Regions from separate parts of the Streptomyces sp. NPDC101118 genome, predicted to be linked through region 1. Evidence: riboswitches for the same ligand, from Rfam matches in the RefSeq annotation. Region 1 holds a riboswitch; each other region holds the start of a gene.
What was found. A riboswitch is a leader RNA that binds a small molecule or an ion and turns the genes downstream of it on or off. The one in region 1 is predicted to bind thiamine pyrophosphate.
Positions count from the first base shown of each region.

Region 1 (9,677 bases):
AGTGGTGGTACTGGTGCACCACCGCGTGGCCCTTGCCGCGGCCGATCATCCACTTGTTGACCGGAGTGGTGACGACGAAGGCGATCAGCAGCGAGATCGCCAGGACGAACCAGAACAGCGGGTCGGCCAGGTGCGCGTCCATCGCGCCGGGCCACAGGGCGATCACGCTGTTGTCGATCAGCTCCATCACGGCGATCGAGAGGGTGTCGGCGGCCAGGGCCACCCGGACCGCGGCGCGGAAGCCGACGCCGGCCTTGAGGATGCCGCGCAGGGTGAGCGCGTACCCGAAGAAGAAGGCCAGGATGATCGCCAGGATCATCGTCGAAACGTTTCCCCAGCCCAGTGCGGTGCCGATCACCATGCCGAGGACCTCGCCGATGGCGCAGCCGGTGAGGCAGTGCAGGGTGGCCTTCGCTGCCATGGCCCAGCTGACCTTGCCGTGACCGGCGTGGTCCATGTGGCCGTGGCCGGCATGCTCCGCGTGTCCGGTGTGGTCCATGTGTCCAGCGTGACCCATGTGCTCGGTGTCGTGGTGCGCGTGCTCCATCGGAAACCCCCAAAGCCAGGTATACGGTCCTGCCGATGTGCAGAACCGTATACCCCCCGGGGGTATTCCTCAACCGGTCAGTGGATCTCGCGGAGCTCCTTCAGCCGGGCGACGTCCGCCGCGTGCCCCTCCTTGCCGCCCGGCGTCTCGATGACGAGCGGCACGCCCTCCGTCGCGGGGTGCGAGAACAGCTCGCGGAACGCGTCCTCCCCGATGTGGCCCGCGCCGATGTTCGCGTGCCGGTCCCGGTGCGCGCCCACGCCCTCCTTGGAGTCGTTGGCGTGGATCAGCTTCAGGCGGCCCTCGCCGACCGTGTCCACCAGCAGGTCCAGGGTCTCCTTCGTCCCGCCCGGCGCGGCCAGGTCGTGCCCGGCCGCGAAGATGTGGCAGGTGTCCAGGCAGACGCCCAGCTTCGGATGGGCGTCCAGCGCCTCGAAGTACGGGCCGAAGTCCCAGGTCCGCGAGCACAGCGAGAAGCCCTGCCCGGCCGTGGACTCCAGCAGCAGGAACGGGTCGTCGTCGTGGGTCAGCTCGTCGAGCAGCGGCAGCATGTGCTCCCTGACCTGTGCGAACGCCTCCTCCCGAGGCCGTCCGCCGGTCGCCGAGCCGGTGTGCACCACCACGCCGAGCGCGCCGATCTCCCGGCCGCGCCGGAGCGAGTGGCGCAGCGACTCCACGGACCGCTCGACCGTCGCGGGGGTGTGCGAGCCGAAGTTGATCAGGTACGGGGCGTGCACGTACGCCGGGATCCCCTCGTCGGCGCAGGCGGCGCGGAACGCCTCGTCCTGGGCCGGGTTGCCCGTGGGGGTGGCCCAGCCGCGCGGGTTGGCGACGAAGACCTGTACGGTCTCGGCCCCCATCTCCCGCGCGTAGGTCAGCCCGACGCGGTCGAGCCCGCCGGCGACGGGCACGTGCCCGCCCACTGGGTTGCGCAGTGCTGTCGTCACAGTCCCTTGATCCTGATGGTGATCGTGCTGCCCTCGGGTGCCGTCGTGCCGCCCTTGACCGACTGGCTCGCCACGTCGTCGCTGAAGGAGATGAACGGCTTCTCCACCTTCACCTCGAAGCCGGCCTCCTTCAGGGCCCGCTTGGCGTCCTCCACGTTCCGGCCCGTGACGTCCGGCACCGGGACCATCCGCGGCCCCTTCGAGACGGTCAGCACCACGGTGTCGCCGGTGGCGGCCTTGGCGCCCGCGGCCACCGACTGGTTGGCCACCGTGCCCTGCGGCTGCGGGGAGTTGATCTGCTCCGTGGCGACCTGCACCTTGAGGCCCAGGTCCTCCAGCGCGGAGCGGGCGTCGTCCAGCGGGGAGCCGACCACACCGGGCACGTCCACCGGGGCGCCCTTGCTGACGACGATCGCGACGGCCGTGTCCGGGGCCCGCTTCTCGCCGGCCTCGGGGTCGGTGCCGATGACCGAACCGCGCGGGATCGCCCCGCTGAACGCCTGGCTGACCATGCCGGGGGCCAGTCCCACCTTGGCCAGCTCGGCCTTGGCCCGCTCCAGCGGGAGGCCCTTCACCTTGGGCACGGTGACGATCTCCGGGCCGCGGGACAGCACGAGTGCCACCGAGCCGTTCCCCCGGATCTGCGCGCCGGGCGCGGGGTCGGTGCCGATCACCTTGCCGCGCTCGACGGTCTCGCTGAACTGCTGGCGTACGTCGCCCACGTCGAGCCCCGCCTCGGCGAGCCGGTCCCGGGCCTCCGCCTCGGTCTTGCCGAGCAGGCTGGGTACGCGGGTGAACTGCCCGGCGCCGATGTACCAGACGCCGGCGCCGAGTGCGAGCACCAACAGCGCCCCCACCAGGGCGATCAGCGTGCCGCGTGCGGGCCGCCGCGGGGACGGGCGGGACGGCGCCCCCGGCGGCAGGGGCGGCACCGGCGGGTGTTCGAAGCGGGTGGTGTGGCTCACGTCGTCCGCGGGTGCGGACGCGGCGACCGGCCGGGGGACGACGCCAGTGCGGTCCTCGGAGGTGCTGTGGGCCTCGGCGCGCGACTGCGGCGGCACCGCGTCGAGCTGCGCGTCGCTGAGGGCGGCGCGGGCCTCGCGCACCTGCGAGAGGAGCATCACGGCGTCGTACGGGCGCAGGTCGGGGTTGCGCGCGGTGGCGGTGGCGACCAGCTCGTCCAGTTCCACCGGCATGCCGGCCACCGCGGCCGAGGGCGGCGGCACGTCCTCGTTCAGGTGGCGGTACAGGACCTGGGCCGGGGTGTCGCCGGAGTGCGGCTTGCCGCCGGTGAGCATCTCGTACAGCACGACGCCGCAGGCGTAGACGTCCACGCGGGTGTCGGTGGTGCCGTTCTCGATCTGCTCGGGCGCGAGGTAGGAGACGGTGCCGAGCACCGCGCCGGTGGTGCTGGTGACCGAGTCCACGGCCCTGACCAGGCCGAAGTCGGCGACCTTGACCCGCCCGTCGTCGCCGATGAGGACGTTCTCCGGCTTCATGTCCCGGTGGACGAACCCGGCCCGGTGGGCGGCGCCGAGCGCGGCGAGCACCGGCTCCAGGACGTCCAGCGCGGCGCGCGGCTGGAGGGCGCCGCGCTCGCGCAGCAGGTCGCGCAGGGTGCAGCCGCTGACGTACTCCATGGCGAGGTAGACGTAGGGCCCGTCGGTGCCCTGGTCGAACACGGCCACCACGTTCGGGTGCGCCAGCCGGGCCACGGACTTCGCCTCGCGGATGAACCGCTCGACGAAGGCGCCGTCGGCGGCGAGCGCCGGGTGCATCACCTTGAGCGCGAGGACGCGGTCGAGCCGGGTGTCGACGGCCCGGTAGACGGTGGCCATGCCGCCGACGGCGATGCGGGCATCGACGCGGTAGCGGCCGTCGATCACGCGCCCGACGAGCGGGTCTTCCAGGGTCGTATCCACCAGGGAATTCTACGAGTGGCCCCTCGCCTCCCGGCCCGGGTCCCCGTGGCTTGCGGCACACCTGTGACGTGCCGTTGCCTGCCGGGGGCGCGGTACCGGTCCCGTGCCGTTGCCTGCCGGGGGCGCGGTGCCGGTCCCGTGCCGGGCGCGGTGCGGCTGCGCTCCGTTGCCGCTGCGCGGAGCCGTTCCCCCACCCCGCCCCTTCCCGAAACTGGGGGCGCTGCCCCCAGACCCCCGCGCCTCAAACGCCGGCGAGGCTGATTTCCAGCCCCTCCGGCGTTTGAGGAGCGGGGTCCGGGGCGGAGCCCCGGGAAACGGAGAAAGGGCGGGGCGGGGAGAAAGCCCCGCAGGGCAACGACCCGCACCCGCACACGGCCCGCACCGCACCCGGCACGGGACCCGCACCCGGCACGGGACCGGCACGGGACCCGCACCCGGCACGGGACCCGCACCGGGGCGGGGGCGGTCAGAAGGCCGGGCGTTCCGGGTCGAGGGCGGCGCGGCCCTCCACGGGGGACGACGCCTCGGCGAAGTGCCGGCGAGGGATCCGCCCCGCCCGGTACGCCAGCCGCCCGGCGGACACGGCGTCCCGCATCGCCCCGGCCATCAGCACCGGCTCCTGGGCCCGCGTCACGGCCGAGGCCAGCATCACCGCGGAGCACCCCAGCTCCATCGCCAGCGCCGCGTCCGACGCCGTGCCCGCCCCCGCGTCGAGGATCACGGGCACGCCGGCCCGCTCGGTGATCAGCTGGAAGTTGTGCGGGTTGCGGATGCCGAGCCCGGAGCCGATCGGCGAGCCCAGCGGCATGATCGCCGCGCACCCCGCGTCCTCCAGCTTCCGCGCGAGCACCGGGTCGTCGTTCGTGTACGGCAGGACGGTGAACCCGTCGTCCACCAGCACCTCGGCGGCGTCCAGCAGCTCGACCGGATCCGGCAGCAGGGTCCGCTCGTCGGCGACCACCTCCAGCTTGATCCAGTCGGTGCCCAGCGCCTCCCGGGCCAGCCGCGCGGTCAGCACCGCCTCGCCGGCCGTGAAGCACCCGGCGGTGTTCGGCAGCACCCGGATGCCCAGCTTGGACAGCACGGAGAGCACCGAGCCCTGCACCGTGGGGTCCAGGCGGCGCATCGCCACCGTGGTCAGCTCGGTGCCGGAGGCGACCAGGGCCCGCTCCAGTACGTCCAGGCTGGGTGCCCCGCCGGTGCCCATGATCAGGCGGGAGGAGAAGGTCCGGCCGCCGAGGGTGAAGAGGTCCGACATGCTCAGCCTCCCTGCACCGCGGTCAGCACCTCGACCCGGTCGCCGTCGCCCAGGGCCGTCGCCGGCCACTGGCCGCGCGGCACCACGGTCTCGTTGACGGCGGCGGCCACACCGGAGGGGGCCGAGGTCAGGGTGGCGACCAGCGCGTCCAGCGTGGTCCCGGCGGCGACCTCGCGGGGTTCGCCGTTCACGGACACGGTCATCGGGACTCCTTCGTGGATACCCCGGCCGTCAGGCCGGGGAGGAAGTGAAGCTCCCGCGGAGCGGGGCAGGGAAAGCCGGTTCGCCCCTTGGGCGGAGCGGAGTTGTCAGTGGCGGCCGGTAGGTTGCGCGCGTGCATCTGCGGTACTCCTTCCGGATCGAGCCGACCGCGGTTCAGCGTCTTGCGCTGGCCCGTACGTTCGGCTGCGCCCGGGTGGTCTTCAACGATGCGCTCGCCGCCCGAAAGGCCGCCTGGCAGGCGGACCGGTCGAAGATCCCGACCGGGGTTCTGGCGCGTCGGGTGATCACCGAGGCGAAGCGCACGCCCGAGCGGGCATGGCTGGCGGAGGTGTCCGTGGACGCGCTCCAGTCCGCCCTCCGTGACCTGGATGCGGCGTACGCGAACTTCTTCGCGTCGGTGTCGGGGAAGCGCCGCGGGCGTCGTGTGGGTCTGCCGGTGTTCAAGGCGAAGAAGGAGACGCGGCAGTCGGTCCGGTTCTCGGAGAACGGGTTCCGGCTGTGGGAGAACGGTCGGCTGAACCTCGCGAAGATCGGTGACGTTCGGGTCCGCTGGTCCCGGCCCCTGCCTTCCTCCCCGTCGTCGGTGACGGTGGTCAAGGACGGGGCGGGCCGGTACTACGCCAGCTTCGTCGTGGACGTCGACCCGCAGGAGCTGCCGCCGGTCGACGCCGAGGTCGGCATCGACCTGGGACTGACCCACTACGCCGTGCTCTCCGACGGGCACGTGATCGACAACCCGCGCTTCCTGCGCCGCGCCGAACGGCGCCTGCGCAAGGCCCAGCAGACCCTGAGCCGCAAGGCGAAGGGTTCGAAGAACCGGGCCAAGGCCCGGATCAAGGTCGCCCGCGCTCACGCGAGGGTGGCCGATGCGCGCAGGGACTGGTGCCACCAGACCGCTTCGAGGCTGCTCCGCGACAACCAAGCGGTCTACCTCGAAGACCTGGCGGTCTCCGCCCTGGCACGCACCCGCCTCGCCAAGTCCGTCCACGACGCCGCGTGGGGCATGTTCCGGCGCGTGCTGGAGGAGAAAGCCGCCCGCTGCGGCCGGCACGTGGGTGCGGTGGCGCGCTGGCTGCCCTCCTCCCAGACGTGTTCGGTGTGCTGGGTGGTGGACGGGAGGAAGCCGCTGCACGTGCGCACCTGGCGGTGCGAAGGCTGCGGTACCGAGCATGATCGTGACCTCAATGCGTCGCGTGTGATCCTCGCCGCCGGGCAGGCGGAGAGGCTAAACGCCCCTGGAGGGCCGGTAAGACCTGGAGTGGAAATCCCACGCCAGGCACGGCCCGACGAGCGGGGAACCCACCCGAAGGCCCAGCCGGTGACCACCGGCAGCCAGGCGGGAATCCCCGTCCTTCAGGGCGGGGAGGACGTCAAACGAGGGACTCCTCACGTACTGCTGCGGGGGAGAAGCGGCGGGGCGTGAACGCGCGGGCCACCTCCGGGAGTTCACCGGTGGCCAGCAGCTCCGCCATCACCTCGCCGGTGAGGGGGGTCAGCAGCACGCCGTTGCGGTAGTGCCCGGTGGCCAGGTGCAGGCCGGGCAGCTCCGTGGGGCCCAGCAGCGGGGCGTTGTCGGGGGAGGCGGGGCGCAGGCCGGCCCGGGTCTCGGTGAGCGGGAGTTCGGTCAGGCCGGGCACCAGCTCGTGGGCGTCGCGGAGGAGTTCGTACACCCCGCCCGCGGTGACGGTGGTGTCCCAGCCCAGTTCCTCGCTGGTGGCCCCGACGACCAGCTCGCCGTTCTCCCGGGGCACGAGGTAGACGTGGCTGCCGCGGACCACCGCGCGGACCGTGCGGGTCAGGAACGGCGCGTACGCCCCCGGCACCGTCAGCCGCAGCACCTGTCCCTTGACGGGCCGGACCGGCGGCACGACCTCCGGCGGCAGGCCTGCCAGCCGTCCGCTGTGGCTGCCCGCGGCCAGTACCACCTGGTCGGCGGAGAGTTCCTCGCCGGTGTCGAGCACGGCGCCCGTGGCGCGGTCGCCGGTGACGGTCAGCCGCTCCACGGAGGTCTGGTGGAAGAGCACGCCGGCCCGCTCGCAGGCCGCGACCAGGGCGGCGGCCAGCCGCCGCGGGTCCACCTGGTGGTCGCCGTCGACGCGCAGCCCGCCGCGCACCCCGGGTGCCAGCATCGGCTCCAGACGGCGGCACTCGCGGCCGGTCAGCCACTCCGACTCCAGCCCGCAGCGCCGCTGCAGCGCGTGCAGCTCGCGCAGGTGCGTACGGTCGTCCGCGTCCAGCGCCACGGCCAGCGTGCCGCAGGCGCGGTAGCCGATGTCCAGGCCGCCGCTCGCCTCGGTCAACTCCGCCTCGAACTCGGGGTAGCGGGCGGCGGAGGCGAGGTTGAGCCCGAGCAGGGTCTCCTCGCCGTAGTGGAGTTCGGTGACGGCGGCGAGCATGCCGGCCGCCACCTGGGCGGCGCCGCCGCCCGGCCGCGGGTCGGCGAGCGCGGTGCGCAGCCCGCGCCGTGCGGCCCGCCAGGCCGTGACCAGGCCGATGATCCCGCCCCCGATGACGAGGACGTCGGATCCCTTACGAGATGAGTGCATGGGCGTCCAGCCCCTCCCTTCGCCGGCATGACCCGGATCAGGTTCGTACGGTCGGAGGCCGGCCAGCCTCCCTCTCAGCCCGGTCCGCCCGGGCTCCCGCGATAGGTACGGTGGCCAGACTATCCCCCGGCCGCGAGCGCGGGTAAGGCCGCCCGCGAGCACGCCGCGAGCGCCGCTCCGCCCCGGAAGGACACCGACTTTCCTGACGGTCCGTCAGGTGGTTAGGGTGTGCGGCGTGAGCGATCAGCTGAGTCAGACCCAGGACACGGCGCACGGCGTCGTCATCGTCGGCGCGGGCATGGCGGGCGTGCAGACCGCCGTGGCCCTGCGCGAACAGGGCTGGACGGGACCGGTGACCCTGCTCGGCGCCGAACCCCACCAGCCGTACGACCGGCCGCCGCTCTCGAAGGCGGTGCTGCTCGGCAAGGCCGAGGACTCCGCCTTCGACGTCGACTTCCAGGGGCTCGGCATCGAGCTGCGCCTCGGCGTCGAGGTCACCGGGCTGCGCGCCGCCGACCACGAGGTGGACACCTCCGCGGGCCCGGTCCCGTACGCCACCCTGGTCCTCGCCACCGGGGCGGAGCCCCTCACCCTCCCCGGCACCGAGGGCGTGCCCGGCGTACACCTGCTGCGCACCCTCGACGACGCCGAGCGGCTGAAGCCCGTGATCACCGAGCGGCACGACATCGTCGTGGTCGGCGCCGGCTGGATCGGCGCCGAGTTCGCCACCGCCGCCCGCGAGGCCGGCTGCGCCGTCACCGTGGTCGAGGCGGCCCCCCGCCCGCTGGCCGGCGCGCTGCCGGCCGAGGTCGCCGAAGCGATGTCCGGCTGGTACGCCGAGGCCGGCGCCCGCCTGGTGACCGGTGCCCGGGTGGCCAAGGTGGCCCCCGGCGCCGTGGTGCTCGCCGACGGCACCGAGCTGCCCGCGGGCGCCGTGGTCGTGGGCATCGGCGCCCGGCCCGCCACCGGCTGGCTCGACGGCTCCGGCATCGAGCGCGGCGCGGACGGCTCCGTCACCGCCGACGACCGCCTGGCCACCTCGTTGGCCGACGTGTACGCGGTCGGCGACTGCGCCTCCTTCCCGTCGGCGCGCTACGGCGAGCGGCTCGTCGTCCACCACTGGGACAACGCCCTCCAGGGCCCCCGGGTGGTGGCCGCGAACATCCTGGCCGGGCCCGGCGGCGAGGCGCAGGCCTACGATCCGGTCCCGTACTTCTGGTCGGAGCAGTTCGGGCGCTTCGTGCAGTACGCGGGCCACCACGCCGAGGGCGACACGCTGGTCTGGCGCGGGGACCCGGCCGAGGCCGCCTGGTCCGCCTGCTGGCTGCGCGGCGAGGCCCTGGTGGCGGTGCTGGCCGTGGGCCGGCCCCGTGACCTGGCGCAGGGCCGCAAGCTCATCGAGAGCGGGGTCCCGGTGGACCCGGCCCGGGTGGCCGACGCCGCGGCCCCGCTGAAGTCCGCCGCCCGCTGACGGGTGGGGGTGCGGCTCGCCGTACCCCCTCCGGCACCGCCCGGGTACCGGCTGTCGGTCCGGGATGGCAGGCTTGTCCCGTGACCGAGATTGACGCAAAGATCGATGCTCTCGTCCCCGAGTGGCTCTACCTCCCCGACATCGCCGAAATGCTGGACGTTGAGGTGACGCGCATCCGCCAGCTGGTGAAGGAGGGCCAGCTGATCGCGGTGCGCCGCGGTGAGAACCGCGCCCTCCAGGTGCCGGCCGCCTTCATCGACGGCGACAAGGTGGTCAAGGGCCTCTCCGGAACCCTCACGCTGCTGCGGGACGACGGCTTCACCGACGAGGAGATGCTGGAGTGGCTCTTCACGGCGGACCCGACCCTGCCCGGCACCCCGGCCCAGGCCCTGAGTGAGAATCGCGGCACGGAAGTGAAGCGCCGCGCCCAGGCGCTCGCCGTCTGATCCGAACCGAACCACCACGCGGTGTGCGGGCCCGAGCGGCCCGTGCACCGCCCCACCCGGGGGGTACCTCCATGTCCGTCGACGCCCGCGCCGCCCTGTCCGACGCCCGGCTCTACCTGTGCACGGACGCGCGCAAGCGCCAGGGGGACCTCCCCGAGTTCCTCGACGCCGTCCTCGCGGGCGGGGTCGACATCGTGCAGCTGCGCGACAAGGGCATGGAGGCCGCCGAGGAACTGGAGCACCTCCAGGTCTTCGCCGAGGCCGCCCGCCGCCACGGCCGGCTGCTCGCGGTCAACGACCGCGCCGACGTCGCCCACG
Region 1 covers NZ_JBIVZG010000003.1:317,848-327,524, forward strand. The annotation lists gene ACIQUQ_RS07375 (DUF4396 domain-containing protein) at 1-547, opposite strand, end outside; gene ACIQUQ_RS07380 (deoxyribonuclease IV) at 625-1,482, opposite strand; gene pknB (Stk1 family PASTA domain-containing Ser/Thr kinase) at 1,491-3,416, opposite strand; gene ACIQUQ_RS07390 (thiazole synthase) at 3,883-4,674, opposite strand; gene thiS (sulfur carrier protein ThiS) at 4,677-4,877, opposite strand; gene ACIQUQ_RS07400 (RNA-guided endonuclease InsQ/TnpB family protein) at 5,009-6,319, shown strand; gene thiO (glycine oxidase ThiO) at 6,267-7,442, opposite strand; TPP riboswitch at 7,440-7,552, opposite strand; gene ACIQUQ_RS07410 (NAD(P)/FAD-dependent oxidoreductase) at 7,741-8,913, shown strand; gene ACIQUQ_RS07415 (Rv2175c family DNA-binding protein) at 8,994-9,359, shown strand; gene thiE (thiamine phosphate synthase) at 9,431-9,677, shown strand, end outside.

Region 2 (9,677 bases), on a different contig from region 1:
CGGTCACGTCGTCGAGCACGCCCAGGGACCCGATGATCACACCTGCCAACAGCAGGCCGCTCATGTCGATCTCCGGGTAGAGGCCGTGGATCAGACCCGTGTTGTCGTCCGTGTTCCCGCTCAGGAACGCCGACCCGATGAACCCGGACCCGAGCACGCCGATCAGCAGCAGCGAGACCAGGGTGCCGAGCACCGCGACCGAGGTGCGGGCCGTCACGCCGTGGCACATGTAGAGCGCGATCAGCATGATGGCGCTCGCCCCGACCACCGCGACGACCAGCGGGTTCGACCCCTGGAGGATCGCCGGCAGGATGAAGAGGACCAGCACGGCGAAGCTGACGGCGAGCGCCACCAGCGCGAACACCCCGCGCATGCGCCCCACCAGCACCACGGCCAGCGCGAAGATGCCGGCGAGCAGCGCCAGGGGCAGCTCACGGTTCACGTCGACCACCGAGTACTGGAGGTCGCGGGGGGCGTCCGGCGCGTACGCGACCACGACCTCCTGACCCTCGCTCAACTGCCGCGGTGCGCCAGGCTGGACGATCTCCAGGAACGTACGCCCCTTGTCGGGACCGGTGGTGACCTCGATGGTCGCCTTCGCGCACTGCCCGGTCTGCGCCTGCTGCGCCTCGCGCCCCTCGGGCGTGGAGGTGTCCCCGGTGGGCGGCACCTGGGCGACGTTGACCTCCTTGCAGTCCACCCGCTGGAGCGTGGCGACCCGCCCCTCCTGCGTCTGGCGGTCGAAGCCGACGCCGGTGCGTTCGTGCGCGGGTGCGCCGCCGGGCCACAGCACGACCAGGCCCACCACCACCGCGGCGGCGAAGGGGATCAGCACGGCGGCGATGACCTTGCGCAGGTGCTTCGAGACGGGGGCGGCCGGGCCGTGCCCGTGCGAGTGCCCGCCGTGCGAGTGCCCGCCGCCGTCTCCGCCGTGACCGCCGCCGTGCCCGCCGCTCCCTGCGTGCCCGTGCCCGTGCCCGTGCCCGCCGGCGTCGTACGCTCCGTGCCCGAAGTCGTGCTCGCCCGGCCCCCCGTAACCCTCTGCGGGGCCAGGGTGGCCGGTGTGGTCATGGGGGTCGACGGGAGGCTGCGGCGGTGTGGTCACCGGCCGATCATCGCAAGAGTTGGGGGGGCCCACTGTTCAGCGCGCCACAGATGACGCTAGCGTGGGGGCACCTTTGCACAACGCGGGAGCTCGGAGCACCGGGCTGAGAGGGCGCTGATCACCGTACGCGCGTCGAAGATGACGGGTACGGGAGGAGGCTGCGTCGACCGCCGAACCTGTTACCGGGTAATGCCGGCGTAGGGAGATAGGTCTCATGACCATTCAGGATGCACGCACGCCTGCCACCAGCCAGGACGGCCAGAGCGAGCGCCAGCCGGGCTGGCACAAGGGCTACGTCGCGGGCTCCCGCCCCGACATCCGCGTGCCGGTTCGACAGGTCCACCTCACCAACGGCAAGGACGTGACGCTCTACGACACGTCCGGCCCGTACACCGACCCGCAGATCGAGACCGACGTCCGCCGCGGCCTGCCGCCGCTGCGCGAGAACTGGATCATCGGCCGCGGCGACACCGAGGAGTACGCGGGCCGTCCCGTGCGCCCCGAGGACGACGGCATCAAGCACACCTCGCCCCGCGGCGGCCTCAAGAACCTCGACGCCGTCTTCCCGGGCCGCCCGCGCCTGCCGCGCCGCGGCCGCGACGGCCAGGCCGTCACGCAGCTCGCGTACGCACGCCGCGGTGAGATCACCCCGGAGATGGAGTACGTCGCGATCCGCGAGAACGTCTCCCCCGAGGTCGTCCGCGAGGAGATCGCCGCCGGCCGCGCGGTGCTCCCGGCGAACGTCAACCACCCGGAGATCGAGCCGATGATCATCGGCAAGAAGTTCCTGGTGAAGGTCAACGCCAACATCGGCAACTCCGCGGTGACCTCCTCCATCGAGGAGGAGGTGGAGAAGATGACCTGGGCCACCCGCTGGGGCGCCGACACGGTCATGGACCTCTCCACCGGCCGCAACATCCACACCACCCGTGAGTGGGTGCTGCGCAACTCCCCCGTCCCGATCGGCACCGTGCCCCTCTACCAGGCCCTGGAGAAGGTCGACGGCAAGGCCGAGGAGCTGACCTGGGAGATCTACAAGGACACGGTCATCGAGCAGGCCGAGCAGGGCGTCGACTACATGACCGTCCACGCCGGCGTGCTGCTGCCGTACGTGCCGCTCACCGCGCGCCGCAAGACCGGCATCGTCTCGCGCGGCGGCTCGATCATGGCCGCCTGGTGCCTCGCGCACCACAAGGAGAACTTCCTCTACACGAACTTCGAGGAGCTCTGCGAGATCCTGGCGGCGTACGACGTCACGTACTCGCTCGGCGACGGCCTGCGCCCCGGCTCGATCGCGGACGCCAACGACGCCGCGCAGTTCGCCGAGCTGAAGACGCTGGGCGAGCTGAACACGATCGCCAAGCGTCACAACGTACAGACGATGATCGAGGGCCCGGGCCACGTCCCGATGCACAAGATCAAGGAGAACATCGACCTCCAGCAGGAGATCTGCGAGGAGGCGCCGTTCTACACGCTCGGCCCGCTGACCACGGACGTCGCGCCCGCGTACGACCACATCACCTCGGGCATCGGCGCCGCGATGATCGCCTGGTGGGGCACCGCGATGCTCTGCTACGTCACGCCCAAGGAGCACCTGGGCCTGCCGAACCGGGACGACGTCAAGACCGGCGTGATCACCTACAAGATCGCCGCGCACGCCGCCGACCTGGCCAAGGGCCACCCGGGTGCCCAGGAGTGGGACGACGCGCTGTCCGACGCGCGCTTCGAGTTCCGCTGGGAGGACCAGTTCAACCTGGCCCTCGACCCGGACACCGCCCGCGAGTTCCACGACGAGACGCTTCCGGCCGAGCCGGCCAAGACCGCGCACTTCTGCTCGATGTGCGGTCCGAAGTTCTGCTCCATGAAGATCTCGCAGGACATCCGGCGGGAGCACGGCGGGGACCTGAAGGCCGAGGAGATCCAGGCGGGCATGGCGGAGAAGTCCGCCGAGTTCGCCGCCGCGGGCAACCGCGTCTACCTGCCGCTGGCCGACTGACCCACCGGCCGCCGCAGCCGCACGGACGGACCCGCGACCCTATGGGGGGAGTCGCGGGCCCGTCCGGCGTTCCGTTTCCGGGTGGGACGGCGCGTACGCCGCTCAGGCGACGGTCTGGTACGCCGAGCCTAGCTTCGCGCGGGCGAAGTCGCGGTTCGCGGTGACCCGTTCGCGCTGGTCCGCCGGCAACAGACCGTCGGCGAGGAGCCGTTCGCAGCACTCCAGGCACTCCTGGTACTCGCCGGTCCAGTAGGCGGCGACGGCGAGCTCGTCGAGCGCGCGCCAGTCGTGCCACGCGAACTCCACGAACAGGATGTCCTCAGGCCGCTGGACGGCCACCGCACGGCGGGCGAACATGTGGGCCAGCGGCCAGCGCCCCTCGAGACGGCACAGCCGGGCGAGGTCGCCGATGGCCTCGGCGCGGGTGGGCCGGCTCTCGTACGCACGCAGGTAGCGGTCCATGACCTCGGCCGCCGGCCGCTCCAGCTCGGTGGCGAGCCGGGCGGCGTACACCTGGGCGAGGTACGTCTCCTCGACCCAGCCGCCCATGGTCACGCGGTGGTCGTAGGCGGCCAGCGACTTCTCCTTCTCGCCGGCGTCGCGCCAGCTCTGGGCCAGGTAGAAGGCGTACCGCGCGTTGTCGGGCTCCTTGGCGAGCCCTTCCTCCAGGATCTTCGCGTCACGGAGGTACTTCTCCCGCTCGCCGCCCTGCCGCTGCCGGGCGCCGCCGCCCACGATGAGCAGGTTGATCCCCTCGAGCACGTCCTTGCTGTGCGGTCCGCCGCAGTCGAGGTACTCGTGGAGCACCCCGACGTAGCGCCAGGGCAGCCGGGTCGCGACGAGCGTGTGCCGCCAGTGGATGATCGGGCCGTGGTGCACCGCCAGCTGGTACGCGTCGTGGGTCAGCTCCGGCATGCGGAAGCCCGGCTCGATGCGCATCTCGTCGTCGGCGTCCATGAACAGCAGGTAGTCGGCACGGTCGCCGGCGAGCTCGATGGCCTCCGTGCGGCTGCCGTCGAAGCCCCGCCACGGACGCTCGTACAGCTCGCCCGGCAGGTCGGCGAAGTACTCCCGGATGACGTCCTGGGTGCCGTCCGTGGAGCCCGTGTCGACGATCACCCACGTGTCGATCAGGGGGCGCACCGACTCCAGGCACTTCCGGATGGTCGGTGCCTCGTTCTTGACGATCATGTTCAGGCAGACTGTGCTCAAGGGTCCCGTCCACGGTGTGCGGGCCGCCGTACGGGCGGCCGGGCCGGCGTCGGACCGTGACCGTAGTGACCCTCGTGACGCCGTTGTCCACGGCTCGCCGAAAGCGCTACTGCGTCTGCGGGCGGGAACACACCCTCGGGTGGGTGTCTGCTAGCCCGAAGTGTTGACGTACGCATCCGGCCACTCAAGTGGTAGTGCTTAATGTCCGTTTTCTCCGGAGGAAGCTCGAACCCGCGACCGGGACGTCACCCGTTCCGGCGGCAGATCCTTTCCGAAGGAGCGTTTTTGATGAGTCGTGAGCGCAGGACCACGCAGCTGGGTCCCGTTCCCTGTACCCGGGGCTGGCAGGTGGGCGGTGCCCTGGCCTCCCTCTCTCTCGTGCTGGTGGGCCTCGCAAGCCCCGCCGTGGCCGCGGCCAACGCGATCACCCCGCAGGTGAGCGCGGTCGCGCCGGCGGGTGGCGGCGGCGACTGCAAGGAGGAGCGTCCGCACGAGAAGCCGCGCCACGGCAAGCCGCTCGCCCGCCACCTGCTGGACAAGTACCTGCACGGGCAGGACCACGACGACCACGACGAGTACGTGCGTGGCGGCGGCGGCGACGACAAGTGCAAGGGCGCCACGGGCGCCACCGGTCCCACGGGCCCGACCGGTCCGACCGGTCCCACGGGTGCGACCGGAGCTCCGGGTGGCGGCGCGACCGGTGCCACCGGTCCGACGGGTCCGACCGGCGCGACGGGCGAGCAGGGTGAGCCCGGAACGCCGGGCGGACCGGGCGCCACGGGTGCCACCGGTGCCACGGGTCCGACGGGCGCCACTGGCCCCACCGGCGATGGCCAGGGCCCGACGGGCGCCACCGGCGCGACCGGCGGGACGGGCCCGACCGGCCCGACCGGCCCGACGGGTGCGACCGGCGCCGACGGCACCGGCACCCCGGGCGCGACCGGCGCCACGGGCGCCACCGGCCCGACGGGTCCGACCGGCCCGACGGGTGCCACCGGCGCGACCGGTGCCGCGGTCTGCCAGGACGTCGATGCGTACAACCCGAATGACTCCGAGGAGGTCAAGGCGGTCCTGACCCCCTCGACCGCCTACGCGGGCATCCGTCGCATCCAGCCTGACAACAGCGCCTACTTCTGGGTCGACCTGGGTGCTGCGGACGACTTCCCGTCCGACGCCTGCGGCATCTCTGTCGCGTCCCAGGCGAACGACGTCTCCGTCGAGGTGCTGACCGAGTCCAACCAGCTCTGGGAGATCACCTGCCGTCGGGTCAACACCATGGGCAACCGCAGCCTCACGTGCGACAGCGCCTGGACCCAGGTCACGTCGTACCCGCCCACCCTCGCGCAGCGGTTCGGTGACAAGCCGCTCCTCAAGACCCAGCAGGGTCACGCGGTCAACAAGGTCGCCTGAGCGGCCACGACACGCTAGTCCGTGGCGTACCTGACACCAGTGGGTACGCACACGGGACCCCCGCGGCCCGGGCCGCCGCCGGACGCTAGTCCGGCCGGCGGTCCGGGCCGCCGAAGTCCGGGCTCGTGAAGTCGGGACTGGTGTAGCTCGGGCGGGGGGTGGGGTCTTCGCCCGCCGGGGAGGTGAAGTCCGGCCGCGTGTAGCCGAGGCTCGGCATCCGGCCCGACGGGCGGTACGAGGACGGGGCCGCCGGATCCCTCGGGTCGGCCAGAGCGTCCCGCAGGAACGGCAGCACCCCCCGCTCCAGCAGCGCGTTCAGCCAGGCCTCCCGCGCGCGGGCCAGTTCCTCCGGTACGGCGTCGAGGTCCTCCGCCACGACCTCGGTGGAACTGTTCCGCACCGCGGTCACCAGCAGCCCGACCGCGGCGACCAGGATCGCGATCACGGTCAGCCCGCCGAACAGCCAACCGGCCGTCAGCATCGTCCGGGCGAACGCGGGTTCGGGGTCCAGGAGCTTCAGGAAGTACCCGACCAGCAGGAATATCAGCATGGCCGTGAAGGACAGCACCGGTGCCAGTACCGCCACCACCGCGCTGGCCCCGGCCCCGCCGGTGCCGTCGTCGGTGACCCGCGGTTCCTGGCGTGCCGGGTCGCGCAGGTCTTCCCGTACCTTCACGAAGTGCTCGTACTCGGGAGCCGCCGCGGTGGTCAGGATGCCGGTCGCGTTGAGTGCCATCGTGCGCAGCTGTTCTGCGTTCAGCCGTTCGCCGACGGAGGCCAGGTCGGGCCGCTCGGACGCGGTGCGGAGCACCTCGTCCAGCAGGCGCAGGAACTCGGGCCGGTCCTCGGTCAGCAGGTGCGGAGCGCTGGTCATGTGCATCCCCCGATGCTCCGTCGGCGCCGGTTTGCCCGCGTAGACAGGAAGGTCCGGCGGAAACGGAGGAGAGCCTGCTACGGATAGAGCGATGGTAGAGCGCCCACGTGGTGCCGTGACAGGGGCTTTCGGTAAATACCCCGGACGGTGAACGGTCAGTCGCGCAGCGGAAGTTCGACGACCAGCAGCTTTCCGGCCATGGTCACCCCGCCGTCCATCGCGATGGCGAGCCCGTCGGCGTACACGTGCGGCCCCTCGACGGTCGGGCCGTCCGAGTCCTCGCCGTCCTCCGAGCCGACCTCGCCGAGGAGGTACGGGATGGGGCTGTGCCCGTGCACGATGCGCGAGCCGCCGTAAGTGGCGAGCAGCCTGCGGACCTCACCGGGGCCGGACTCCTCGTCGCGGAAGCTGAAGCGCTTGGTGAACTTGCGGAACAGGTCCCAGCACTCGTTGGCGTCGTTGCGGTTGAGGGCCTGCTTGACGGTGTCGTTGACCGCCTCGACGGAGTCGCCGTAGTCGAGGTACGCGATCGTGTCCGAGTGGAGGAGCAGGTGGTCGTCGACCACGGCGGCCGCGTCGAGCCGGGACATCCACTGGAGGTGGACGTCCTCCAGGCGCTCCATGTCGGTGCGCTGGCCGCCGTTGAGCAGCCAGGCGGCCTGGAAGGTGGCGGTGCCGGCGCCGGAGCTGACCGGGGTGTCGCCGAACCGCTTGGCGCCGATGAGCAGCAGCTCGTGGTTGCCCATGAGGGCCTTGCAGTAGCCGCCAGCCGCGGCGGCCTCGGCGGAGAGGCGCATGACCAGGTCGATCACACCGATGCCGTCAGGGCCGCGGTCGGTGAAGTCGCCGAGGAACCAGAGCCGGGCGTTGCCCGCGGCCCAGTGGCCCTCGGAGTCGGTGAGGCCCTTGGCGCGGAGTTCGGCGACCAGCTCGTCGAGGTAGCCGTGTACGTCGCCGACGACCCACAGGGGGCCGGGGCCCCCCGGGCGCTCCTCGGGGACGTACTGGATCTGCACGGTGTCGCCGGGGCCGCCGGACGGGCGTGCGCCCTGCCCGATGACCGGGAGGTCGCGCTGGGTCGGGGTGTAGCCGTCCGGGTCCTCGGCGGGGGCCGCCGGGGAGGCCGGGTAGGCGTGGGGCTCCGGGGCCGCGGACCGCTGCACCGGCGCGGCTCCGGGGTGGTGTGCGGCGGGCTGCGCCGGATGGCCGGGGGTGCCGGCGTACGGATGGAACTCGGGGGTGTACTCGGCCGCGGGAACGCGGAAATCCCGGAGCGTCTCCGTCCGCATCGCGGGTCCCTGACCTGCCCCCTGAGCCATCGACCCCTCCACCACCTCGCGCTGCCGTGCACCTGCGGACCCTCCTGGCCGGAGGGTCCGTGATGTCGTGCGCCCATCATAGGAATGCAGCTCGCTCTGTGTGACGCACCAGGGGTGGTGAATCCTGGACGGACACGAACCGCGTTGGTTGTTTCTCCCGATTTGGGTGGTCTGGACGGGTGATCTTGTGGATCCGGGCCGCGTCTTCAGTCCCGTGCCGGGGATCGGGGCGGGCTGACCGTGGTACGGGGAGGCCTGCGCTGGGACGAAGTGCGGACGATGAGTTCGGTCGGTATCACCTGCTCGACCGGCCGGCCGGCGTCGACCCCCTCGATCGCGTCGATCAGCAACTGCACGACGGCGGTGCCGATGCGGCGCGGTTTGAGAGAGAGCGTGGTGATGGGCGGTTCGGTGTTCGCGTACACCGTGGACTCGCTGCAGCACACGAGCAGCAGGTCGTCGGGGACGCGCAGCCCGTACCGGCGGGCGGCGGCGAGCAGGTCGGTGCCGTTGGGGTCGAAGAGGCCGTATACGGCGTCCGGGCGGTCCGGGCGGGCGAGCAGCCGGTCGGCGGCGACCGCACCCGCGCACGGGTCGTGTGCGGGGTAGGACTCGTACACCGGATCCTGGCCGACGCGCGCGCACCAGTTGAGGTACGCGGTCGTCGAGAGCCGGGTGTACGTGTCGGTGGTCGTCCCGGTGAGCAGCCCGATCCGGCGGGCGCCCGCGGCGGCGAGGTGGTCGAGGAGGTCGAGTACGGCGGCCTCGTGGTCGTTGTCCACCCAGGCGGTGACCGGGAGGGAACCCGCCGGACGGCCATCCGAGACCACCGGCAGGCCCTGGCGGACCAGCTCGGTGACCACGGGGTCGTGGTCGGAGGGGTCGATCACCACGGTCCCGTCCAGCGCCACGTTCGACCAGACGTCGTGGCGGGAGGTCGCCGGGAGGATGACGAGCGCGTACCCGCGGGCGAGTGCTGCGGAGGTGGCGGCTCTCGCCATCTCCGCGAAGTACGCGAATTCCGTGAAGGTGAAAGGTTCATCCCCGTACGTCGTCACGGTCAGGCCGATGAGGCCCGATTTCCCGGTACGGAGGGTTCGGGCCGCGGCGGAGGGGCGGTACCCCAGCCGGTCTGCGACCTCGCGGACGTGGCGGCGGGTGGCGTCCGGCAGCCGGCCCTTGCCATTGAGCGCGTCCGAGACAGTTGTGATCGAGACGCCGGCCGCGGCGGCCACGTCTCTGATGCCTGCCCGTCCTTGCCGGGCGGCCCGCCGGGGGGTCTCCGTCCGGCTCACCTGATGCTTCCCTGCTGCTGTCATGGCGAGCCGATAGTAGGGCTCGGTGGGGTGGGTGGTCCGGGTGCATATGCAGTCGTTGACAGGCACGTTTCTGCATGGTTCGCCACCCCCAATGACCTTGGAAATAGAGGTAGTTGCTGGTTGGAGGTCCGGGCTGGCGCTTGTCGGCGGGTACGAGCATGCCAAAGTGTCGATGTTTCGAAGTGGTCTCAACTCACCTTCACGAGGGATGCGCGCCACGGCGCAAGCCACCGGCGCACGCATATATGCAAGCGCTCCCCTCATTCCTTCTGCCAGCCATTCTCCGAACGGCGGAATCCTCATAAGGTGAGCAGTATTGAACTTGCACGGGAAGGTCGAGGAGGACCTGCGGTGAGCGAGAAGAGCCCGAAGCTGCGCGCCGAGCTGGACGGCATCCCCACGTACAAGCCGGGGAAGCCCGCCGCTGCCGGGGGTCCGGTCG
Region 2 covers NZ_JBIVZG010000013.1:57,320-66,996, forward strand. The annotation lists gene ACIQUQ_RS21265 (YibE/F family protein) at 1-1,105, opposite strand, end outside; TPP riboswitch at 1,178-1,326, shown strand; gene thiC (phosphomethylpyrimidine synthase ThiC) at 1,320-3,101, shown strand; gene ACIQUQ_RS21275 (glycosyltransferase) at 3,204-4,313, opposite strand; gene ACIQUQ_RS21280 (hypothetical protein) at 4,602-5,723, shown strand; gene ACIQUQ_RS21285 (hypothetical protein) at 5,809-6,603, opposite strand; gene ACIQUQ_RS21290 (metallophosphoesterase) at 6,753-7,916, opposite strand; gene ACIQUQ_RS21295 (LacI family DNA-binding transcriptional regulator) at 8,123-9,235, opposite strand; gene hisC (histidinol-phosphate transaminase) at 9,587-9,677, shown strand, end outside.
Region 2: another riboswitch for thiamine pyrophosphate. It lies ahead of thiC (phosphomethylpyrimidine synthase ThiC); the one in region 1 lies ahead of thiO (glycine oxidase ThiO).

Region 3 (9,677 bases), on a different contig from region 1:
CAAGGTTCGGGCCGACGGCGCCCTGGTCTTCCCGCCCGTCCCCGACCTGCCCTTCAACCCGTACCGCGGGCTGCTCTACACGGCCGGCGAACTGTACGAGGGCCTGCCCGAGGGGTACGAGGCGACGCCCGACGCCCTCGCGTACGCCTGGTTCCAGCAGACCAAGGCCGACGGCGACGTCTTCTCCTCCATGCTCCGGTCCGTCCACGACGACGCCGTCTCCGACGCCCTCGACGAGCACCTGGCCGGCGCCCGCGTGGCCGGGGTGATGGGCGGGCACGCGATGGCCCGCGGCGGGGAGGCCTACGCGGGCGCCGCCCGGCTCGGCCGCACGCTGGCCCGCACCGGGCTGACCGTGGCCACCGGCGGCGGTCCCGGCGCGATGGAGGCGGCCAACCTCGGCGCGTACCTCGCCCCCTTCGAGGACGGCGCCCTCGACCTCGCACTCGACCTGCTGGCCAAGGCCCCCTCCTTCGAACCGTCGGTCACCGACTGGGCACGGGCCGCCTTCGAGGTGCGGGAGCGGTGGCCCGCGGGCGGCGACTCGATCGGCATCCCGACCTGGTTCTACGGCCACGAGCCGCCGAACGCCTTCGCCGGGCACATCGCGAAGTACTTCGCCAACGCCACCCGCGAGGACGGGCTGCTGGCCCGGTGCACCGCCGGTGTGGTGTTCCTCCCGGGCGCTGCGGGCACGCTCCAGGAGATCTTCGACAACGCGACGCCGAACTACTACGGGTCGCGCGGCGAGCCCACCCCGATGGTGCTGGTCGACCGCCGCCACTGGACCGAGCACCTGCCCGCCTGGCCGCTGCTGCAGTCGCTGGCCCGCGGCCGCGCGATGGAGTCGCGGATCGCGCTGGTCGAGTCGGTCGACGAGGTCCCGGAGGCCCTGGCCCGCCTGTCCTGACCTGCACTCAGGCCGGCGGAGGCAACCCCGGGCCCGGAAGACACGTCTGGCAGTCGTACCGCAAAACCTGCCAGACGCGAACGGAGCCTCCCGTGCTCATAGGCCTGCTGACCGCTGTGGCGGCGTCGATCTGCTACGGCACGGGATCCGTGCTGCAAGCCGTGGGCTCCCGGCGGGCCGCCCGTGCCGAGCCGGGCGCCGGCCTGACCCAGCACGGCGGCCCCAACCTGTCCTCCACCGCGAAGGCCGCGCTGACCTGGGAGTTCATCGTCGGCACGATCCTGGACTTCGTGGGCTTCGGGCTGGGCGCGCTGGCCGCCAGGCTCCTCCCGCTCTTCCTCTCCCAGACGGTGATCAGCGCGAACCTGGTGATCACCGCAGTGCTGAGCGTGAAGCTGCTGGGCATCCGGCTGAGCCGCAAGGAGTGGGCGTCCATCGGCGTCGTGTGCGGGGCGCTGGTGCTGCTGGCGACCGCCGCGGGTCACGAGGGCGGCCACCACGCGGAGCGGTCGACGCACTGGTGGCTGCTCGCCGTCACCGTCCTGCTCATGCTGGGCGGCACCGTCGCCGTACGCCTCCTGGGCGGCCGGGCCGCGATCCTGGCCGGCCTGCTGTCGGGCCTGGGCTTCGGCGCGCTGGGCGTCGGGGTGCGGATCCTGGACGGCATCGACCCGTTCGACCCTCCGGCGCTGCTGGCCGACCCGGCCCTGTACGCCATCGTGATCGCGGGCGTCGGCGGCATGTACCTGCACACGGTGGCCCTGCAGATCGGCTCGGTGAACGGCGCCACGGCGGCACTGGTCGTCGGCGAGACCGTGCTCCCGGGCGCGATCGGCGTCCTCTGGCTCGGCGACGCCTCCCGGCCCGGCTTCGCCTGGCTCGCGGCCGTGGGCTTCGCCCTGGCCGTGGCGGGCGCGGTGGCCGTCGCCTGGTACGGCAACCACGACACCCCGGCACCGGCGGAGCCCCCGACCGACCTCAGGGTCCCGGTACCGGCGCCGTAGGCCCGGCCCGGGATCCGCAGGACCCGGCCTGATCCGAAAGACCCGGCCTAGGCGTCCGGGAGGACGGCCACCTCGGACGGGGTGAAGGCGACGCCCACCCGGGCGCCGGGGTCCGCCGCGGACGCCAGGTCGCACTCGGCCTCCAGCTCCGGTCCCCCGCACTCCGGCCGCAGGGTGAGCGCGACGTGCGTGCCCCGGAACGTACGGGAGACCACGGAGCAGGGCAGGCCCTCGTCAGGGCGTACCAGCCGCACCCCCGCGGGCCGCACCAGCAGCCGGCCGGCCCCTTCCGGGGAGCCCTCCGGCACCGGGACCTTGCCCCAGGGGGTGTCGGCAGCAGGACCGGTCACGGTGGCCGGCACCACGTTGTCGAAGCCCAGGAAGCGGGCCACGAACTCCGAGGCGGGCCGCTGCCAGACCTCCAGCGGCGTCCCCGCCTGGGCGATCCGCCCGTCCCGCATCACGACCACCCGGTCGGCGAGCGCGAAGGCCTCGCCCTGGTCGTGCGTCACGGCCAGTACGGTCGTGCCGAGCCGGGAGAACAGCCCCCGCAGCTCGACCACCAGCCGCTCGCGCAGCCCGCGGTCCAGCTGGCCCAGCGGCTCGTCCAGCATCAGCAGCCGCGGCCTCGGTGCCAGCGCCCGGGCCAGGGCCACCCGCTGCTGCTCGCCCCCGGACAGCGAGGCGACGGCCCGGCGCCCCGCACCCGGCAGCCCCACCAGCTCCAGCAGCTCGGCGACCCGCGCCTCCCGCTCGGCCCGCCCGACCCCGCGCATCCGCAGCCCGAAGGCGACGTTGCCGCCCACGTCGCGCTGCGGGAACAGCTGGTGGTCCTGGAACATCAGGCCGACCCCGCGCCGGTGCACGGGGACCCCGCTCTGGTCGGCCCCGCCCAGCAGCACGCGCCCGGCGGCGGGCTGGAGCCCGGCGACCACCCGCAGCAGCGTGGACTTGCCGCTCCCGCTCGGGCCCAGCACACAGACGGTCTCGTGCTCGGCCACCGCCAGGTCCACGGCGTCCAGCACCGTCCGCGTCCCGAAGCGGACCGACACCGCGTCCAGTTCCAGCAACGTCATCAGAACTCCCCGGACCGCTCGGGCCGCAGCCGCTCCAGCACCAGCAGGGACACCGCGCACACCCCCATCAGAATCGTGCTCAGCGCCATCGCCTGCCCGTAGTTCAGCTCACCCGCGCGCCCCAGCAGCCGCGCCACGGCCACCGGCAGCGTCGGACGGTCGGGCCGCGCGATGAACACGGTGGCCCCGAACTCGCCGAGGGACACCGCGAAGGCGAACCCGGCGGCGATCAGCAGCGCCCGCCGCACCATCGGCAGGTCCACCTCCCGCCAGGCCCGCAGCGGCGACGCGCCGAGCATCGCCGCCGCCTCCCGCAGCCGCCCGTCCACGGCACGCAGCACGGGCAGCATCGTCCGCACCACGAAGGGCACCCCGACCAGTGCCTGTGCCAGCGGCACCAGGATCCAGGAGGTGCGCAGGTCGAGCGGCGGCTCGTCCAGCGTGATCAGGAACCCGAAGCCCACCGTCACCGCGGACACGCCCAGCGGCAGCATCAGCAGGGCGTCGAAGCCCCGCACCAGGCGGCCGGCGCGCCGCGTGAGCGCCGCCGCGGCCAGGCCGCCGATCAGCAGCGCGATGCCGGTGGCGGCCAGCGCGTACTGGAGAGAGTTCCAGACCGCCTCCAGCGGCGGGACGAGGAAGGTGCCGCCGTCGGAGGACTGGAGTGCCCGGTAGAAATCGGTGCCGTAGCCGCCGGGAGCGTCGAAGGAGCGCTCCACCAGGACGCCCAGGGGCAGCACGATCAGCAGCAGGACCGTCAGGAGCACCCCGCCGAGCAGCGCCCACTGCCCGAAGCCGGCCGGCCGGTGGGCCGTGCGGGCGGGATCGACCAGCCGGAGTGCGGTCTCGCGCCGGCGCACCGTCACGGCGTGCACGGCGAGGATCGCGCCCACGGCGGCGAACTGCACCAGCGTGAGCACGGCGGCGGTCGGCAGGTCCAGCAGCTGGGCGGTCTGCCGGTAGACCTCCACCTCCAGCGTGGCGTACCCCGGTCCGCCGAGGATCTGCACGACGCCGAAGGAGGTGAAGGTGAAGAGGAAGACCATGAGGGCCGCGGCGGCCACGGCAGGCGCGAGGGCGGGCAGCGTCACGCGCCGCCAGGCGCCGAACCGCCCGGCGCCCAGCACCCGGGCGGCCTCCTCCTGGCGCGGGTCCAGCTGGGACCACAGGCCGCCGACGGTGCGTACCACCACGGCGTAGTTGAAGAAGACGTGCGCGAGGAGGATCGCCCACACGGTGGTGTCGAGCCGTACGCCCCACAGCTCGTCCAGCATCCCGCCCCGGCCCAGCAGGGCCAGGAAGGCGGTGCCCACCACCACGGTCGGCAGCACGAAGGGGACGGTGACCACGGCCCGCAGCAGCTGCTTGCCGGGGAACTCGAAGCGCGCGAAGACGTACGCGCCGGGGAGCGCGATCAGCAGCGTGAGCGCCGTGGAGGCGAGCGCCTGCCAGGTGGTGAACCACAGCACCCCGGCGATGTCGGGCCGGGCGAGCACCTCGCCGATCCGGCCGAACTGCCAGCCGGTGCCGGTCTTGATCCCGCGGCCCACGATCGCGGCCACGGGCCAGGCGAAGAAGATCGCGAAGAAGGCGAGCGGCAGGGCCATCAGGCCCAGCCGCACCGCCGTGGCGCGCCGGGAGGAGCCCGCGGGCCCCTCCCGGACCGCGTCCTCCGCTACTTCAGCACGAGCGAGGTCCATGCCCCGACCCACTGCTCACGGTTCTTGGCGATCGCGTCCGGAGCGACGGTCTCCGGCTTCTCGATCACCACGCCGTGCTTGGTGAAGATCTCCGGCAGCTTCGCGTCCTTGACCACCGGGTTCACGAACATCTGGAGCGGCATGTCCTCCTGGAATTTCTTGCCGATCAGGAAGTCCAGCAGGGCCTTGCCGCCCGCCTCGTTCTTCGCGCCCTGGAGCAGGCCGGCGAACTCGGTCTGGCGGAAGCACGTGCCGGTGGAGACGCCGGTGGGCGCCACGGCCGGCTGCGGCTCGCCGTACAGCACCTCGACCGGCGGGCTGGAGGCGTAGGAGACGACCAGCGGGCGGTCGCCCTTGGCCTTCTTGCCGCCCGCGGAGCCGGAGAAGCGCTCGTTGTAGGCCTGCTCCCAGCCGTCGACGACCTCGACGCCGTTGGCCTTGAGCTTGGTCCAGTAGTCCTTCCAGCCGTCCTCGCCGTACTTGCCGACGGTCGCGAGGAGGAAGCCGAGGCCGGGCGACGAGGTCGAGGCGTTCTCGGTGACCAGGAGGTTCTTGTACTCGGGCTTGACCAGGTCGTCGAGGGTGACCGGCGGGGCCAGCTTCTTGTCGGCGAAGTACTTCTTGTCGTAGTTGACGCAGATGTCGCCGGAGTCGACCGGGGTGACGCGGTGCTGGTCCTTGTCGAGCTGGTACTGCTCGGGGACCTCCGCCAGGCCCTTGGCCTCGTACGGGACGAAGATGCCGTTGTCGAGGGCGCGGGAGAGCAGCGTGTTGTCGACGCCGAAGAAGACGTCGCCGCGCGGGGAGCCCTTGGTGAGGATCTCCTGGTTGAGGGCCGCGCCCGCGTCACCGCTCTTGAGGACCTTGACCGTGTAGCCGGTCTGCTTCTCGAACTCCTTCAGCACGGCCGGGGTGGCGTTGAAGGAGTCGTGGCTGACGAGCGTGACCGTCTTGGACTTGGGCTCACCGCTCGGGGCCGCGCCGTCCTTCTCGTCGCCGTTGCCGCAGCCTGCGAGCGCGGCCGCGCCCAGGGCGGTGGCCAGCACGGCGCCCGCCATCTTCTTGGTGGTGCTCACGGAACATTCCTCCTGGAGTGACCAGGAGAAGACGCGGCCCCGCCCCGGCGCTCTGGGAGCGGACGCCGGGGCAGGGCGCAACAGCTTGAGTGGTGACCGAACTTCCTACCCGGAATGACCCGGGCGAGGTTCAGAGGGTCTGCGGCGTGACGGTGCCCGCACTCTCAGCGCTGTGGCGCTCCCCTGTCGGAATATGCAGATGTACGGGGCCAGGTTACCGCTCGCTGGCGGCGAGCTGTCCGCACGCTCCGTCGATCTCCTGGCCACGGGTGTCGCGGACGGTGACCGGCACGCCGTGGTTGGCGATGGCCTGGACGAAGGCCCGCTCGTCCTCCGGACGGGAGGCGGTCCACTTGGAGCCGGGGGTCGGGTTGAGCGGGATCAGGTTGACGTGCACCCGCTTGCCCTTGAGGAGGCGTCCCAGCAGGTCACCGCGCCAGGCCTGGTCGTTGATGTCGCGGATCAGCGCGTACTCGATGGAGATGCGGCGGCCGGACTTCTCGGCGTACTCCCAGGCCGCGTCGAGGACCTCGCGGACCTTCCAGCGGGTGTTCACGGGGACGAGGGTGTCGCGCAGCTCGTCGTCGGGGGCGTGCAGGGAGACGGCGAGGCGGCACTTGAAGCCCTCGTCGGCGAACCGCAGCATGGCCGGGACCAGGCCGACGGTGGAGACGGTGATGCCGCGCTGCGACAGGCCGAGGCCGTCGGGCTCGGGGTCGGTCAGGCGGCGGATGGCGCCGACGACCCGCTTGTAGTTGGCCAGCGGCTCGCCCATGCCCATGAAGACGATGTTCGACAGGCGGGCCGGGCCGCCCGGGACCTCGCCGTCACGCAGGGCGCGCATGCCGTCGACGATCTGGTGGACGATCTCGGCGGTGGACAGGTTGCGGTCGAGGCCCGCCTGGCCGGTGGCGCAGAACGGGCAGTTCATGCCGCAGCCGGCCTGCGAGGAGATGCACATGGTGACCCGGTCCGGGTAGCGCATCAGGACGGACTCGACGAGCGTGCCGTCGTGCAGGCGCCACAGGGTCTTGCGGGTGGTGTCGTCGTCACAGCTGATGTGCCGGACCACGCTCATCAGGTCGGGGAGCAGTTCCTGCTGGAGCTTCTCGCGCGCGGCGGCCGGGATGTCGGTCCACTCGGCCGGGTCGTGCGCGTAGCGGGCGAAGTAGTGCTGCGAGAGCTGCTTCGCGCGGAACGGCTTCTCACCGATCGCGGCCACGGCCTCGCGCCGCTCGGCGGGCGAGAGGTCGGCGAGGTGCCGGGGCGGCTTCTTGGCCCCCTTGGGCGCGACGAAGGTCAGTTCTCCCGGAAGGGGGCGGGCCATGATCGGTTTCTCCTCAGTGCGACGAGGCCTGGCCGGCCTCCGTGGAAAACGGAGCCGATGGCATTGGCGCGACCGGCGCCAGGAGACCTCACAGGGCGTCCCCCCGCGGCTCGCGGGGGACGAGAAAGGCGCGCCACTCGGGAGTGACGCGCCTTCCAGGATACCCGGGACGGCTCAGCCGGTGCCCACGAAGAGCGCCAGCAGCAGCCACACCACCGGTGCGGTGGGCAGCAGCGAGTCCAGCCGGTCCATGATCCCGCCGTGACCGGGCAGCAGCGTGCCCATGTCCTTGATGCCGAGGTCCCGCTTGATCATCGACTCACCGAGGTCGCCCAGGGTGGCGCTGACCGCGACCGCGAGGCCCAGCAGCAGACCCTGCCACCAGCTGCCCCCGTCGATCAGGAACTCCATGCACAGCGCACCGGCCGCCATCGCGAAGGCCACGGCACCGAGGAGTCCCTCCCGGGTCTTCCCGGGGCTGATCCGCGGGGCGAGCTTGTGCTTGCCGAAGCGCCAGCCCACCGCGTACGCCCCGGTGTCGCTGACCACTGTCAGGACCAGGAAGGTGAGCACCCGCTGCGGGCCGTCGTCGGCGGTCAGCAGCATCGCCACGAAGGTCGCGAGGAACGGCACGTAGAACGCGGCGAAGACGCCGGCCGTGACGTCCTTCAGGTAGCCCTCGGGAGGCTCCGTCATCCGCCACACGAGCACGGCGAGCGCGGTCAGGGCCATCGCGACCCAGGCGCCCTCGGCCCCGCGCACGTACCCGGCGACGACCATCGCGGCGCCGCCGACGGCGAGCGGGACCAGGGGCGCGTTGATGCCCTTGCGCTCCTGGAGCCGGGAGGTGAGCTCCCACAGCCCGACGACCACCGCGACCGCGATGACGCCGACGAAAACCGCCTTCACGATGAACAGCGAGGCGAAGATCACGGCACCGAGGCCGACGCCGACCCCTATGGCGGCGCGCAGGTCCCGCCCCGCACGCTTCTTCGGCGGCGGGGAGGAGGCCTCCTGCGGGGCCTGGGGCGGGGGCGTGGGCATGGGCTCCTGCGGCGGCGTCTCGTCGCGGAACAGGGGGCCGCTCGGCTGAGCCGCCCCCCGGTCGCGTGGTTCCCGGTCTTCGAAGTCTCGACCGGCGGCGTCGGGCACGATGGGCATGGGCCGAGTCTGCGGCCCTCCGAGCACATCGTATGCGGGACCCGCCGGTACCGGCTCCGCCGCCCAGGAAGAGTCGTTCATCAGACCTCGAGGAGCTCGGCTTCCTTGTGCTTCAGGAGCTCGTCCACCTGCGCGACGTACTTCGCGGTGGTGTCGTCGAGCTCCTTCTCGGCGCGGCGCACCTCGTCCTCGCCGGACTCCTTGTCCTTCACGAGCTTGTCGAGGGCGTCCTTGGCCTTGCGGCGCACGGAGCGGATGGAGACCTTCGAGTCCTCGGCCTTGCCGCGGGCGACCTTGATGTAGTCGCGGCGGCGCTCCTCGGTGAGCTCCGGGAAGTTGACCCGGATGATGCGGCCGTCGTTGCTCGGGTTGACGCCGAGGTCCGAGTCGCGGATGGCCTGCTCGATGTTGCGCAGCGCGCTCGCGTCGAACGGGGTCACCACGGCCATGCGCGGCTCCGGCACCGAGAAGGACGCGAGCTGGTTGATGGGGGTCAGCGCGCCGTAGTAGTCGGCCACGATCTTGTTGAACATCGCCGGGTGCGCACGGCCGGTGCGGATCGCGGCGAAGTCCTCCTTGGCGACCACGACGGCCTTCTCCATCTTCTCCTCGGCCTCGAGGAGGATTTCTTCGATCACCACGTGCTCCTGCATGTCTTGAGTGGATGGTTCGGGCGGGGTGGGTCGCTCAGGCCCGGGTGCCCTGGTCGCTCACGAGCGTGCCGATCTTCTCACCCTTGACGGCGCGCGCGATATTCCCCTCCGCGAGCAGCTCGAAGACGAGGATCGGCAGCTTGTTGTCGCGGCACAGCGTGATGGCAGTGGCGTCGGCGACCTTGAGGTCGCGGGCCAGCACCTCGCCGTACTCGAGGGCGTCGAACTTGACCGCGTCGGGGTTGGCCTTGGGGTCGGAGTCGTAGACGCCGTCGACACCGTTCTTGCCCATGAGCAGGGCCTCGGCGTCGATCTCCAGGGCGCGCTGGGCGGCCGTGGTGTCGGTGGAGAAGTAGGGCATGCCCATGCCGGCGCCGAAGATGACGACGCGGCCCTTCTCCAGGTGGCGCACGGCGCGCAGCGGGATGTACGGCTCCGCGACCTGGCCCATGGTGATGGCGGTCTGCACGCGGGAGTCGATGCCCTCCTTCTCCAGGAAGTCCTGGAGCGCGAGGCAGTTCATCACGGTGCCGAGCATGCCCATGTAGTCGGAGCGGGCCCGGTCCATGCCGCGCTGCTGGAGCTCGGCGCCGCGGAAGAAGTTGCCGCCGCCGATGACGACGGCGATCTCGGCGCCGTCGCGGACGACCGCCGCGATCTCGCGCGCGATCGCGTGCACGACGTCGGGGTCGACGCCCAGTCCCCCGCCGCCGGAGAAGGCCTCGCCGGACAGCTTCAGCATGAAGCGGCGGCCCTTCTTGTCGTGGTCG
Region 3 covers NZ_JBIVZG010000001.1:587,951-597,627, reverse strand. The annotation lists gene ACIQUQ_RS02640 (LOG family protein) at 1-910, shown strand, start outside; gene ACIQUQ_RS02635 (hypothetical protein) at 1,003-1,914, shown strand; gene ACIQUQ_RS02630 (ABC transporter ATP-binding protein) at 1,962-2,990, opposite strand; gene ACIQUQ_RS02625 (ABC transporter permease) at 2,990-4,597, opposite strand; gene ACIQUQ_RS02620 (thiamine ABC transporter substrate binding subunit) at 4,666-5,766, opposite strand; TPP riboswitch at 5,851-5,961, opposite strand; gene rlmN (23S rRNA (adenine(2503)-C(2))-methyltransferase RlmN) at 5,981-7,093, opposite strand; gene ACIQUQ_RS02610 (phosphatidate cytidylyltransferase) at 7,268-8,335, opposite strand; gene frr (ribosome recycling factor) at 8,335-8,892, opposite strand; gene pyrH (UMP kinase) at 8,942-9,677, opposite strand, start outside.
Region 3: another riboswitch for thiamine pyrophosphate. It lies ahead of ACIQUQ_RS02620 (thiamine ABC transporter substrate binding subunit); the one in region 1 lies ahead of thiO (glycine oxidase ThiO).